One region of the Lentibacillus sp. Marseille-P4043 genome, then DNA from elsewhere that is predicted to be linked to it. Evidence: riboswitches for the same ligand, from Rfam matches in the RefSeq annotation. Region 1 holds a riboswitch; the other holds the start of a gene.
What was found. A riboswitch is a leader RNA that binds a small molecule or an ion and turns the genes downstream of it on or off. The one in region 1 is predicted to bind cyclic di-GMP.
Positions count from the first base shown of each region.

Region 2: it holds a riboswitch for cyclic di-GMP, as region 1 does, so the genes downstream of both, C8270_RS00750 (hypothetical protein) here and C8270_RS05980 (chemotaxis protein CheX) in region 1, are expected to answer to the same signal.

Region 1 is NZ_LT984884.1:1,174,552-1,180,516, forward strand. Features, by position in the region: gene motA (flagellar motor stator protein MotA) at 1-392, shown strand, start outside; gene motB (flagellar motor protein MotB) at 370-1,155, shown strand; cyclic di-GMP riboswitch class I at 1,437-1,539, shown strand; gene C8270_RS05980 (chemotaxis protein CheX) at 1,635-2,096, shown strand; gene C8270_RS05985 (chemotaxis protein CheA) at 2,120-4,102, shown strand; gene C8270_RS05990 (chemotaxis protein CheW) at 4,121-4,585, shown strand; gene C8270_RS05995 (response regulator) at 4,606-4,965, shown strand; gene C8270_RS06000 (methyl-accepting chemotaxis protein) at 5,003-5,965, shown strand, end outside.
Region 2 is NZ_LT984884.1:145,188-151,152, forward strand. Features, by position in the region: gene C8270_RS00735 (sodium-dependent transporter) at 1-887, opposite strand, end outside; gene C8270_RS00740 (methyl-accepting chemotaxis protein) at 1,091-2,242, opposite strand; gene C8270_RS00745 (hypothetical protein) at 2,296-3,006, opposite strand; gene C8270_RS00750 (hypothetical protein) at 3,055-3,423, opposite strand; cyclic di-GMP riboswitch class I at 3,553-3,639, opposite strand; gene C8270_RS00755 (M3 family oligoendopeptidase) at 4,051-5,862, opposite strand; gene pepV (dipeptidase PepV) at 5,936-5,965, opposite strand, start outside.

The DNA of each region.
Region 1 (5,965 bases):
AAGAAAGGCACCAAAAAGGGATTCAAGTATTTTCACAAGCTGGTACATATGCACCGACATTAGGAGTGCTAGGTGCCGTAATTGGCTTAATTGCTGCTCTTGGTAATTTAAACGATATCGATGTTTTAGGTCATGCTATTTCGGCTGCGTTTATAGCGACATTGTTTGGTATTTTTTCAGGGTATGTTTTATGGCATCCGTTTGCAAACAAGCTAAGAGAGAAATCTAAAGATGAGGTAAAGTTAAAACAAATCATGATAGAAGGCATTTTGTCGATAACCAATGGTGAATCTGCCCAAGTAGTAAAAGATAAGTTAAGTTCTTATCTATCTCAGAAAGAATTGGCAAAACTCAATCAGGAGGATGACTATGCGACGGAAGAAACAGCGTAAAGAGCATGAAGTTGATGAGTCATGGTTGTTACCTTATTCGGATTTACTAACGCTTTTATTTGCATTGTTTATCGTTCTATTTGCCATGAGTGAAATCGATTCACAAAAATATGAACAGCTTTCGCAGGTTTTCAAAAGTGAATTTTCCGGTGGTGACGGGTTCATGGAGAAAGGTTCCGGACCAACCGATTCTGAAGGTGAAACGATTAAAACGGATGAAGATGAAAAGGACACCGGCAATGAGAAGGAGCAAATGCAAGAACGGGAACAGTTAGAGAATTTAAAGAATGAAATTAATGCATACATAACAAATAATGACCTCGCTAAATCATTAGGAGCAAAATTAACAGATGATGGGTTATTAATTACGATCTTAAATGACGTCACCTTTGATTCTGGAAGTTCCACTGTAAATGATGCTGGGAAGCGGATTGCAAAAGAGGTATCAACATTTTTACATACGGATCCACCACACCAAATTGTTGTAAGTGGACATACGGATGACCGTCCAATTAAAACGAGTGATTATGGATCAAATTGGGAATTAAGTGTCATGCGGGCTGTTAATTATATGAAACTGTTACTGCAAAATGACACATTGGACCCTGAACGGTTTAGTGCAAAAGGGTTTGGAGAATACCAGCCAATAGTCCCTAATACAAATAATGAGAATAGAGCTAAGAATAGGAGGGTAGAAGTCCTTATATTGCCAAATCACGAGTTAGAATTAAGTGATGATGAAGATGATAATGGAAAACAGTAATTTTTTAAGAGATAAGTGTAAAATTTGGCTCCAATTTGTTCTCGGGTATGACGAGCCACGTCCAGCTCCAGCGCCCAGCGACTAGCGAGACTTCCCTCACCTCCGTACGATAAGTCAACATCGCCTCGCTCTCGCTCACCGTGTTTCCTTTATCTCCTACGGTTCAGTCCAGTCCGTACGTCGCTAAACGGTCGCTTCCACTTTTGTGCCCAAATGTAGAAATTTGTTGAATTTTGTCGTAAGTTAATTTATCATTACTTTAGAACTAGTAATAAAGTCGTATATAATAAAGGCAAACTATTCGAAAGGATAGGACGCAAAGCCTAGGGTCTACTGAATGGACATTTTATATGATCTTGCATCAATGATCGCCTGGCTACCAATCTATGATTTTTAAATCTATTTGGCTATTCTATAACCTGGAATAGCCCTTTTTTTTACACTTTATCAAAATACATAAATCAAAAAGGAGTGTCACTTTGGTAAATACGACGGTTGGAAACGCTAAAGCTGTAACGGAATTGCTGAACGGAACGCTGTCATCATTGAGTAATGTAGTACCAGTAGCACATGAGATAAAACAACCAAATTTATTAAAACAAGACTTGCATCTTCAATATGGGGTCTTAATTGGTATTACTGGCGATGTAAAGGGAAAGTTGGTTTTATCAGGAAACACAAGTATTTTTAGCGCGATTGGTGAAGTAATGTTTGGTATGCCATTAGAAGGGGAAATGCTTTCATCCTTTAGTGGTGAATTAGGGAACATGATTGCAGGAGGCATGTCAACCAACATTGTCGAAAAAGATCTTCATACTGATATCACATCACCAACAATTATTGAAGGGACGATGACTTTATCAGGACATAAAAGGGCCCTTCAAGTGACGGTGATGTTTGAGAAAGTTGGAGAGATGGATCTTTATTTGTTACTTGATTAATGAAATAGAAAGAGGGTCTACTGTTGGATACCAATCAATACATAACTATGTTTTTAGATGAAAGTCGTGAGCATTTACAAGCAGTTAATGACAATCTTCTTGAATTAGAAAAGCAGCCACACGATCTTTCTATTGTAAATGAAATATTTCGCTCTGCCCATACATTAAAGGGAATGGCTGCAACCATGGGATTTGACGATATTGCTTCTTTAACACACCAGACTGAAAACGTACTGGATCAAATTAGAAACAGCCAATTAGAGGTAACTTCTGAATTAATTGATATTCTTTTTGAAGCAACAGAGGATTTGGAAGAAATGGTTGACGCAATTAGTGAAGGAGAAGACGGCAAGAAGGATGTCTCAACTCTTATAAGTCAATTAGAGCAATTTGAAAAAGGACAAACTGTTGTTGCCCCAAGTACACATGTAGCAACAGAGCAAGTCAGTTTTGATTTAGATGAGTACCAGATGACGGTTGTCGATCAAGCCAAAGAGCAAGGGTTTAATGTGTTTCAAGTAACCATTTCATTAACAGAGGACTGTATGTTAAAAGCGGCTCGTATGTATATGGTTTTTGATGTGTTGGAAAATAGTGGTGAAGTGATTAAATCGATTCCCCCAGTTGAAGATATAGAGGAAGAGAAATTTGAACAGGACGTTTCGGTTATCCTTCTTTCAACTATGGCAAAAGAAGAAATTCAAGCAATGATTTACAAAGTTTCCGAGGTTCAACGAGTGGAGATATCAATTTTACCTACTGAAAGTAAAGAGACTCCTAATAATCCAAAAGAAAATAAACAGGAGGAAGAGGAAAAGACAACTAAATCCGCAAAGTCCCATAACAAACCAGGTCAAAAGACAATTCGTGTAAATATTGACAGAATCGATGATCTGATGAATTTGTTTGAAGAAGTAGTCATTGATCGTGGTAGATTGGAAGACATCTCTACGAAGATAGACCACAACGATCTACAGGATACAGTTGAGCACATGTCAAGAGTCTCTGAGGACATGCAAAACTTGATCTTAACGATGCGAATGGTTCCCGTTGAACAAGTGTTTAATCGCTTTCCAAGAATGGTTAGAGGACTTGCCAAAGATTTGGATAAAAAGGTTAACCTGGAGATTATCGGGGCAGAAACCGAACTCGATCGAACGGTGATTGATGAAATAGGAGATCCCTTGGTTCATTTGATTCGTAATTCAATTGATCATGGGGTTGAAACACCAGAAGATCGACAAAAGCTTGGTAAAACAGATGAGGGAAAACTGATTTTACGTGCATTTCAAAGTGGTAACCATGTATTCATCGAAATAGAGGATGATGGAGCGGGAATTAATCGTGAAAAAGTATTAGCAAAAGCAATCGACAATGGGTTAGTTACTGCTGAACAGGCAAAATCGCTAGCAGATGAAGAGGCTTACCAGTTTATTATGTCCTCTGGTTTTAGTACAGCAGACGAAATCTCTGACATATCCGGTCGCGGTGTTGGGCTGGATGTTGTTAAAAATAAGATTGAATCATTAGGCGGAACAATTTCCATTCAGTCAGAGAAAGACAAAGGGAGTAAATTTTCCATTCAGTTACCACTGACTTTGTCTATTTTATCGACTTTACTCGTTAACGTTCAAAGTGAAACATATGCTGTCCCGCTTTCTTCCATTATTGAAACTGTAATATTGCAGGATGAGCAGGTAATGTATGCACACGGTCAGCAGGTTATGGACTTCAGAGGAGAAGTGATTCCGATTGTTTCTTTAAAGAAAGTATTTCAAGTTCCAGCTGATCAAGAGCGTATGGATGAGCAACACCATGCTGTTGTCGTTGTCAAAAAAGGTGATAAATTGACGGGTCTATTAGTAGATTCCATGATTGGTCAGAAGGAAATCGTCTTAAAATCATTAGGAAACTACTTGCAAGATGTTTATGCAATATCAGGGGCAACGATTTTAGGCGATGGACGGGTGTCATTAATTATTGATCCAAATGCACTAATAAAATAGGAGAGAGGAGTGTTATAGATGGAAGATTCGTTAAAAGTTATTGTTTTTCAGTTAAGGGAACAGCGGTATGGTGCTAATATTCAGCAGGTCCTGTCAATCGAACGATTACAACATGTTACAGAGGTGCCAAGGACGTCTGACTTTATTAAAGGGATTATCAATTTACATGGAGAAATAATACCTATTATCGACTTGAAGGAACGGCTGCAACTGGAGAGTACGAATCGTAAGGTGGATGAGCCTAAAATTCTAATTGTAAGTATTGACACTGTACAGGTTGGTTTAATTGTTGATGCTGCAACAGATGTAATCGATATTGACCCACAAGCAATCGAAGCTGCACCGAAACTTATCGGTGGTGTGAAGGAAGCATATTTACATGGTGTAGCCAAACTTGATAGTGAACTTTTGCTATTACTAGATTTAGAGCGTGTCTTAAATATGGATGAAATCAAGGAAGTACAACAGGTAGTTGAAGAATAATACATAGGGGGCAATATGCCGTGGCAAAAGTATTAATAACTGATGATGCTGCATTTATGCGAATGCAATTAAAAGATATATTAACAAAGCTTGGCCATGAAGTTGTTGGTGAAGCTGAAAATGGAAAAGATGCTGTTGAAAAATTTCAGGAGCTGGAGCCAGATTTAATTACGATGGATATTACAATGCCAGAAATGAATGGTGTTGAGTCAGTAAAAGAAATAAAAAAATTAAATTCTAATGTCAAGGTTATTATGTGCTCAGCAATGGGACAACAGGGTATGGTAGTGGAGGCTATTCAGGCAGGTGCAAAAGACTTCATCGTAAAACCATTTACGCAAGATCGAATCCAAGAAGCAGTGGAAAAAGTATTAGCCTGATGATTGATGGGGATTTTTTCAAAAGGGGAAAATAGACATGTTCAAAAAGCTAAAATTTAAGAACTTTAATATTGGTAAGAAGTATGGATTGGTATTAATATTGGTCTTTATCTTATTTGGCGTTTCTACGGCAGTTAGTACGGTGTTGATCAATGAAATTGGTGATAATGTTGATGAGATGGAACGTAAGGGTGACAGCCAAATCTTGATTACGCAAATGGGATCATTGACACGCTCCAAAAGTATCCGAGTTGTTAGTTACCTTCAAGAGGAAGATTCCAAGTTGATTGACGAGTATGAAGAACGTCGTAAGGAATTCAATTCAAATGAAGCAGAAATACGAAAAAGGATGGATTCAAAAGATCAGTTGGAACTGTTTGATCAGATTGTGGCCAATGATAAAGAAATGAATGATCTATTTACAGAGAACATTGTGAATGCAGTAAGTAACGGGAATATGCGGTCAGCAACTGATTATATCTCTCAAGTTAATGAATTGCGAGCAGAAACAGTGGATCTATTGGAAGAGTTACGCACTACTGTTAATGAAGAGCGTAATGCAGCAATTACCCAAACGGAAGATAGTCAAAGCATGACACTAATTGTTCAGCTTGTATCCATGGTTGCATCGATCATTATCGGTGGGGTGCTCGTTTTCTTTATCAGCCGTATTGTTTCACGTAATTTAAACAAGGTAGTAGGTGTAAGTAACAAAATTGCTGATGGGGACCTATCAGTAGAAATGATTGATTACGATGGAAAGGATGAAATTGGCCGTCTTGCTGAATCGGTTAATACGATGAGTACCAATCTTAGAGATGTTATTCAGCAAGTGTCTAAAGTTTCGGAAACTGTCAGCAGTCAAAGTGAAGAGTTAACTCAATCAGCAAATGAAGTAAAGGCAGGCTCTGAACAGGTCGCAACTACCATGCAAGAATTAGCATCAGGATCTGAAACACAAGCTAATAGTGCTAGTGAACTTGCTTCAGTTATGGGGTCT
Region 2 (5,965 bases), 1.0 Mb from region 1:
ATTTGTTCAAACACGGCCGGTAAAACAGCGAATATTAAAACAGGTCCAGCATCCGGTTCAATCCCAAATGAAAAAACCCCTGGGAAAATGGCTAATCCTGCCAATAAAGCAATGACAATATTTAAGATAATGATAGAAATTGCTGACCGAGGTAGATTTTGCGTCTTAGGTAAATAAGAAGCATATGTAAGCATTACCGAAACACCTAATGACAGCGTAAAGAATGCTTGTCCAAGTGCAAATAAGATACTCTCAGAAGTCAACTTTGAAAAATCTGGTACTAGCAGAAATTTCACACCTTCAATCGCACCATCTAGGCTCAAGGAACGAATCACTAATATCAAAAATAAAAAAACTAAGGCTGGCATCATGACTTTACTTGCTGATTCAATACCTTTTTGAATACCTTGAGAAACGACAAGAATTGTGATGAGCATAAAAACAAGCTGGGCCGCAATCACGGAAAACGGGTTAGAAATAATTTTGCCAAATAGCTCCCCATACTGATCCTGCGTCAATCCATTTAATTCGCCGCTCAAAGTTTTAACAATGTATAAAATGATCCATCCACCTACAACACTGTAAAACGATAGAAGTACAAAGCTTGTAAAGACACCGAGTTTCCCTATAATATTCCACTTCTTTGATGCTAGTTTGCCATATGTTTGTACAGGATCACTTTGGCCCATTCTTCCTATCATAAATTCTCCTAATAATAAGGGCATTCCCAAAACTAGTGTGAAAGCTAAAAATATGAATAAGAAAGCTCCCCCACCACCAGTTCCGGCAACATAAGGGAATTTCCAAATAGCCCCAAGCCCTATCGCCGAACCAGCTGCTGCTAAAATAAATCCTATTTTTGATCTCCATTGCTCTTGTTGTGACATTACTACTCCCTTTCCGATTGAATACCATTCCTTCTACAACAACTGCTGTTTTTGAAAGATTTTTATAAAAAATGATTTTCACACCTATAAAGTTACAAATGAAAGCTTCTCACAAGTTTGATCAACTTATGAGAAGCATTCTTATCTATATCAACGATCTTTATGCTGTTCGACTGATCTTATCTTCCACCGCTTGATCCATCTTAAGCTTCCTCTGTTCCAGCACCATCTAATAGTATATTGTTGACGTCATTTCTTAATTCTGAAAGGCTCTTTGCTTCCTGAACTAATTTTTGTATTGTATCTAGCTCATCATCACTAATTTCTACAAGTTCCTCGAACATTTCAACAGATTCCTGAGAGATAGAAGTTATCTCTACCATTGATGCCATTATCTGCTGAGAAGCAGAAGATAATTCTTCTGTACTTGCAGAAGAATTTGCATTGTTTTCAGCAATAATCTTTGTAGCAGATAGAATCTTTTCAAACATAGTTCCAATCTCTTCAACGGTCGTATTTGCATCTTTAAATTCTTCTATTCCCTGTTGCATCGAATTAACTACTATTTCCGTTTCTCCTTGTATATTCTTTACAATATCTGATACTTCAGAAGAAGACTGACGAGATTGTTCAGCCAATTTTCGTACCTCGTCGGCAACAACCGCAAAGCCTTTACCGTGCTCACCTGCACGTGCTGCTTCTATTGTCGCATTCAATGCCAATAGATTGATTTGTTCTGAAATCCCTGTAATCACTTTTACAATCGTATCGATTTCGTGAGAACTTTCTCCAAGTTTATTTATTGCACCAAATGTTGTATTTACCGTTTGATTAAACTGCCCCATTTTCTCCAAAGAATCTTTTAGCTTTACATTTCCTTCTTGCGTCAATTCTAAGGTAGTATTCGATTGTTCCGAAATTTGATTTGACCTCACCGAAAGATCTTCGATAGACTGTGTCATTTCTTCCATAGACATTGTACTTTCTTCTGTAGCTACTAATTGTTTCTTTAATCCTCTACCTACCTCATCGATTGCTGCTCTTACAATATCGGCTTTCTCGGTTGCGTATTCACCGACTTCAGCAAGATTTTCTCCTTTTTTATGAACACTTGTTGAAAATGAATGAAACTTCTCCCTTACATGGCCAAAGAATTCGATTAGTTGATTAAATACAGTATGATCGGCGCTTTTTTCATCAACTTTACTACCGATATTACCTGCCGATATTTCTCTCATTCCATTTAAGATTTCTTTATTTATATGGGGTTGATGCTTCAGTGAAAAATATTGATAAGCAAAATACACTGTTGTCCCCAATAAGATAACAATAATAACTAACATTATGGCTTCCATGATTAATAAATCCCCTGCTTTTTTATTATTTGATTCGATCTATAATGAAAATCTTAAAGTTCCCTAATCAATACATAAGTTCCATCGGCTGTATTTAAAGGAATATCATTCAACCTACTATTATCTTGATATTTATGAACAATATAATTTCCTTCAACATCTGTGTATTTCTTCATATTATGATACTTTTCCAAAACACGTATCGATTTCGGATTTGTCGCTTCAACCAAAACAGCCTTCAACCCTTGCGAAGATGCCTTTGTTATCAGTCTATTTCCTAATTGCTGAATAATTTCGTGACGGTTATGTTCAGCTGTTACCCCTATCATGAATAGGTGGAATATCTCTCCGTCATTAAGTTCTTTTCCGTTTCGTTCTTTATAATCCTCCAAGAAGCGTTTATCCACATCTTCCAAAGCATGCACAATAACATTCATATCATAAAAAGAACCTTCAAATACATCTTCCCCGATAATCTCTGGCGCATTTGTATCACCGGCAAAGACACCGACAACCTCATTATTACTATCTTGAGCGACTGCGCAGTATCCCTGATCAACTATAGTGTTTAAATAATCCTTGGTAAACTCGAAGAAATCTTCATAATTTATATTTAACTGACCTACCATCGGTTCCTGTACCCATTTGCCTGAAACATCCACTCCAACAAATGAACGTGCTAGACACTCAGCTGCTCTCTGAATTAAATCTGTTTGTTCCTTCGTTATAATTTCGTATGTATATAACTCTAATGTTGTTTGCACTTATTAACTTCCTTTCACATTTAAAAATTCCTAATTAGAAACCTAACATTACACAGAACGAGGTACATCATCGACAATTGTACCTGAGAAATCTATTCTTTCAAGTACATTCCTAATTTGCACTTGAGCAATCTTAGATGAAGGATTTACTACAAGGACATCCTTAAAACCCAAGGTGGAATAAAATTGCATCGTTTCTTCCAACTGTGGTACCACTTTTGATGGAACCGGCGTTTGGTAAGTTGCATCGACAACAAATGTATAATTTTGTCTTGATACTTTATTAATTGTATCCTGTAAATCTGTCATATAACCTTCTACATCTTCCTCTCTCATCAATCCATGCACCTGTACATGTACTTCCTTGACGGGTTCATTTACCGCCATTTTATATTTCTTTTTATCTACAACTATCATCTCTAATCCTCCTTTTTTCCTATAATCCGCTACATTTCGTTGTTGCAGTTTGTATGGTTTTTTCGTAAGAGCATAAAAAAAGACTATCCCATATGTAGACAGGGATAACCAAATAATCCTTCACATAATACTGGCAACCCGACTATCATTATCCATAGGGATTTTAGACTCGTAGCTTTGTGTCCTTACCTTTCGATAAGTTTACCTTTTTCAATTTTTATAAACATAGGACTAAACTCATGCTCATATATTACTATATCATTATAAACATTTTGTCGATTTTTGTCGATTATAGAGTTTTTTTCCAAAATTGGATATATGGGACGCGGGGACAGGTTTCTTGTCCCAGGCTGAATTGGCATAGTGGCAAGCTTGCCGCGCGGGACACCTAACCTGTCCCCACGTCCCGCTTATCAACGGCTGTTCCATTTATATATTCTCCCCACAATGTCCCTATTTCAGTAGATGTGAGCTTCAAACCTTCTATTGAAAAATAATCATTGATCTATTAAACAACACATATATTATCCATGCCACACTAATAAGGCAAATCCATCGCAAATACTTGGTAAAAAGCCATAAAAAATAGTGCTTGTCCCTAATGCCGACAAGCACCATTCCTATTCTTTAGTTTTTACCTACTTCATTTGTCAAACGAATAAATTCATCCACATCTTTTGCCATTAATTGAATTCCTGCTGCCCAGAAATCTTGTTTGGTTACATCAACACCTAAATGTTTTTCTGCTAAATTTTCTACTTTCATAGAACCTGTATCTTTTAATAGAGCAATGTACTTTTCTTCAAAGCCTTCTGGGTGTTTTAAGTATTCGGCATAAATTCCTAAGCTAAACAAATAACCAAACGTATAAGGGAAGTTGTAGAACGGCACTTCATCAATAAAGAAGTGTAATTTGCTGCACCAGAAATGCGGATGATAGCTGGATAAACTATCGTTGTATGCATCCTTTTGTGCTTGAACCATTAATTCATTCAGCCTTTTTTCCGAAACAATCCCTTCTGTTCGTTCCTTATAGAAGGCATTTTCAAATAAAAATCGTGCATGAATGTTTAAAAACATTGCCGTAGCATTTTCCAATTTGGAATTTAATAAGGCAATTTTTTCCCCAGCGTTTTTTGCATTTTCTACCGTTGCATTCCCGATAATTGTTTCTGCAAATGTACTTGCCGTTTCCGCTACATTCATGGCATACCCTTGATTTATATAAGGTAAATCCTTCATAACATGACTATGAAACGCATGACCAAGTTCATGGGCTAGTGTGCTAGTATCGTTTGGCGTACCAGTGAATGTCATAAAAATTCGTGATTCCTCAAATTCTGGAAGTCCTGTACAATACCCACCTGGTCGTTTGTTTGGACGATCCTCTGCCTCTACCCAACGATTTTCAAGCGCATGTTTGGCAAAACCTGAAAGCTTTGAACCAAAGGAAGCGAAATGGTCAATCACAAAGTCACATGCTTCATCATATGTAAATCGGGTCGGTTTCTCATCACCTAATGCTACCGGAGCATCCACGTCTTGCCAGCCCAGTTTTTCCATACCGAATAGGTCAGCCTTTTGATTCAAAAAGTCAATGAAAGGCTGTTTATTAGCGGCAACTGCTGACCACATCGCATCAAGCGTTTCTTTAGACATACGATTATATTCCAATGGTTCGTCCAAATAATTCTTGCGGTCATGTGCCTCTTGCAACGTAATCCGATAACCATCCAAATGATTGATGGTATCGGCAAAAATTGGTGCATATTTCGTCCATGCTGCTTCCCAATTTCCAAACAGTGTTTTGCGTACTTCCGGGTCTGGATCCGTATACATCCGGTTCATAGCTTGACCAACTGACAATTCTGTTTCTTTTCCATCTTTATCTGTGAATGGAATCGTCATAATCGAGACAACGGAATCATATAAACTGCTCCATGCAGATAAACCATCTTTATTTAATTCAGCGATGAGCTTTTCTTCCTCTTCAGATAAAAGCCGTTTTCCTTGATCACGCATTTCATTTAAAACAAAAGAAGTTTCCTTTAACGCTTCATCTTCCAAAAGATTTTGCCAATCGTTATCCGAAATCGCCACAAGTTTTTTGGTAAAAGTATTCGAAAGCTTTTGCACTTCGCTATATAAATCCATCACTTGTCCCATCACTACATTGGCATGTTCATCATTCATGTATGCATCATGACACATTTGCACAAATGTGGCGGATTGACCTAACCCTTTACCAATTGCTTCTTGTTTTTGCAAAATAGTTTTAAAGGTTATTGCAGATTGATCTGTGCTAAAATCCCATTCGTTCAACAAATGTTGATATGCCTGGATTTCCTCTTGAATCGCTTTCAGTTTAGCCTGTAATTCCGCTGATTTTGTACCTCCAGGAAAAATGCTTTCTAAATCCCAAGTATCTACATATTTCATATTGCTCCCCCTTTTTTTCACTATTTTAAACCTTTTGAGTGAATTTAGAAACTAAAATGAAAATGACATCACTTTAAAGATCCGCTTTTGCCAATTCATAAAT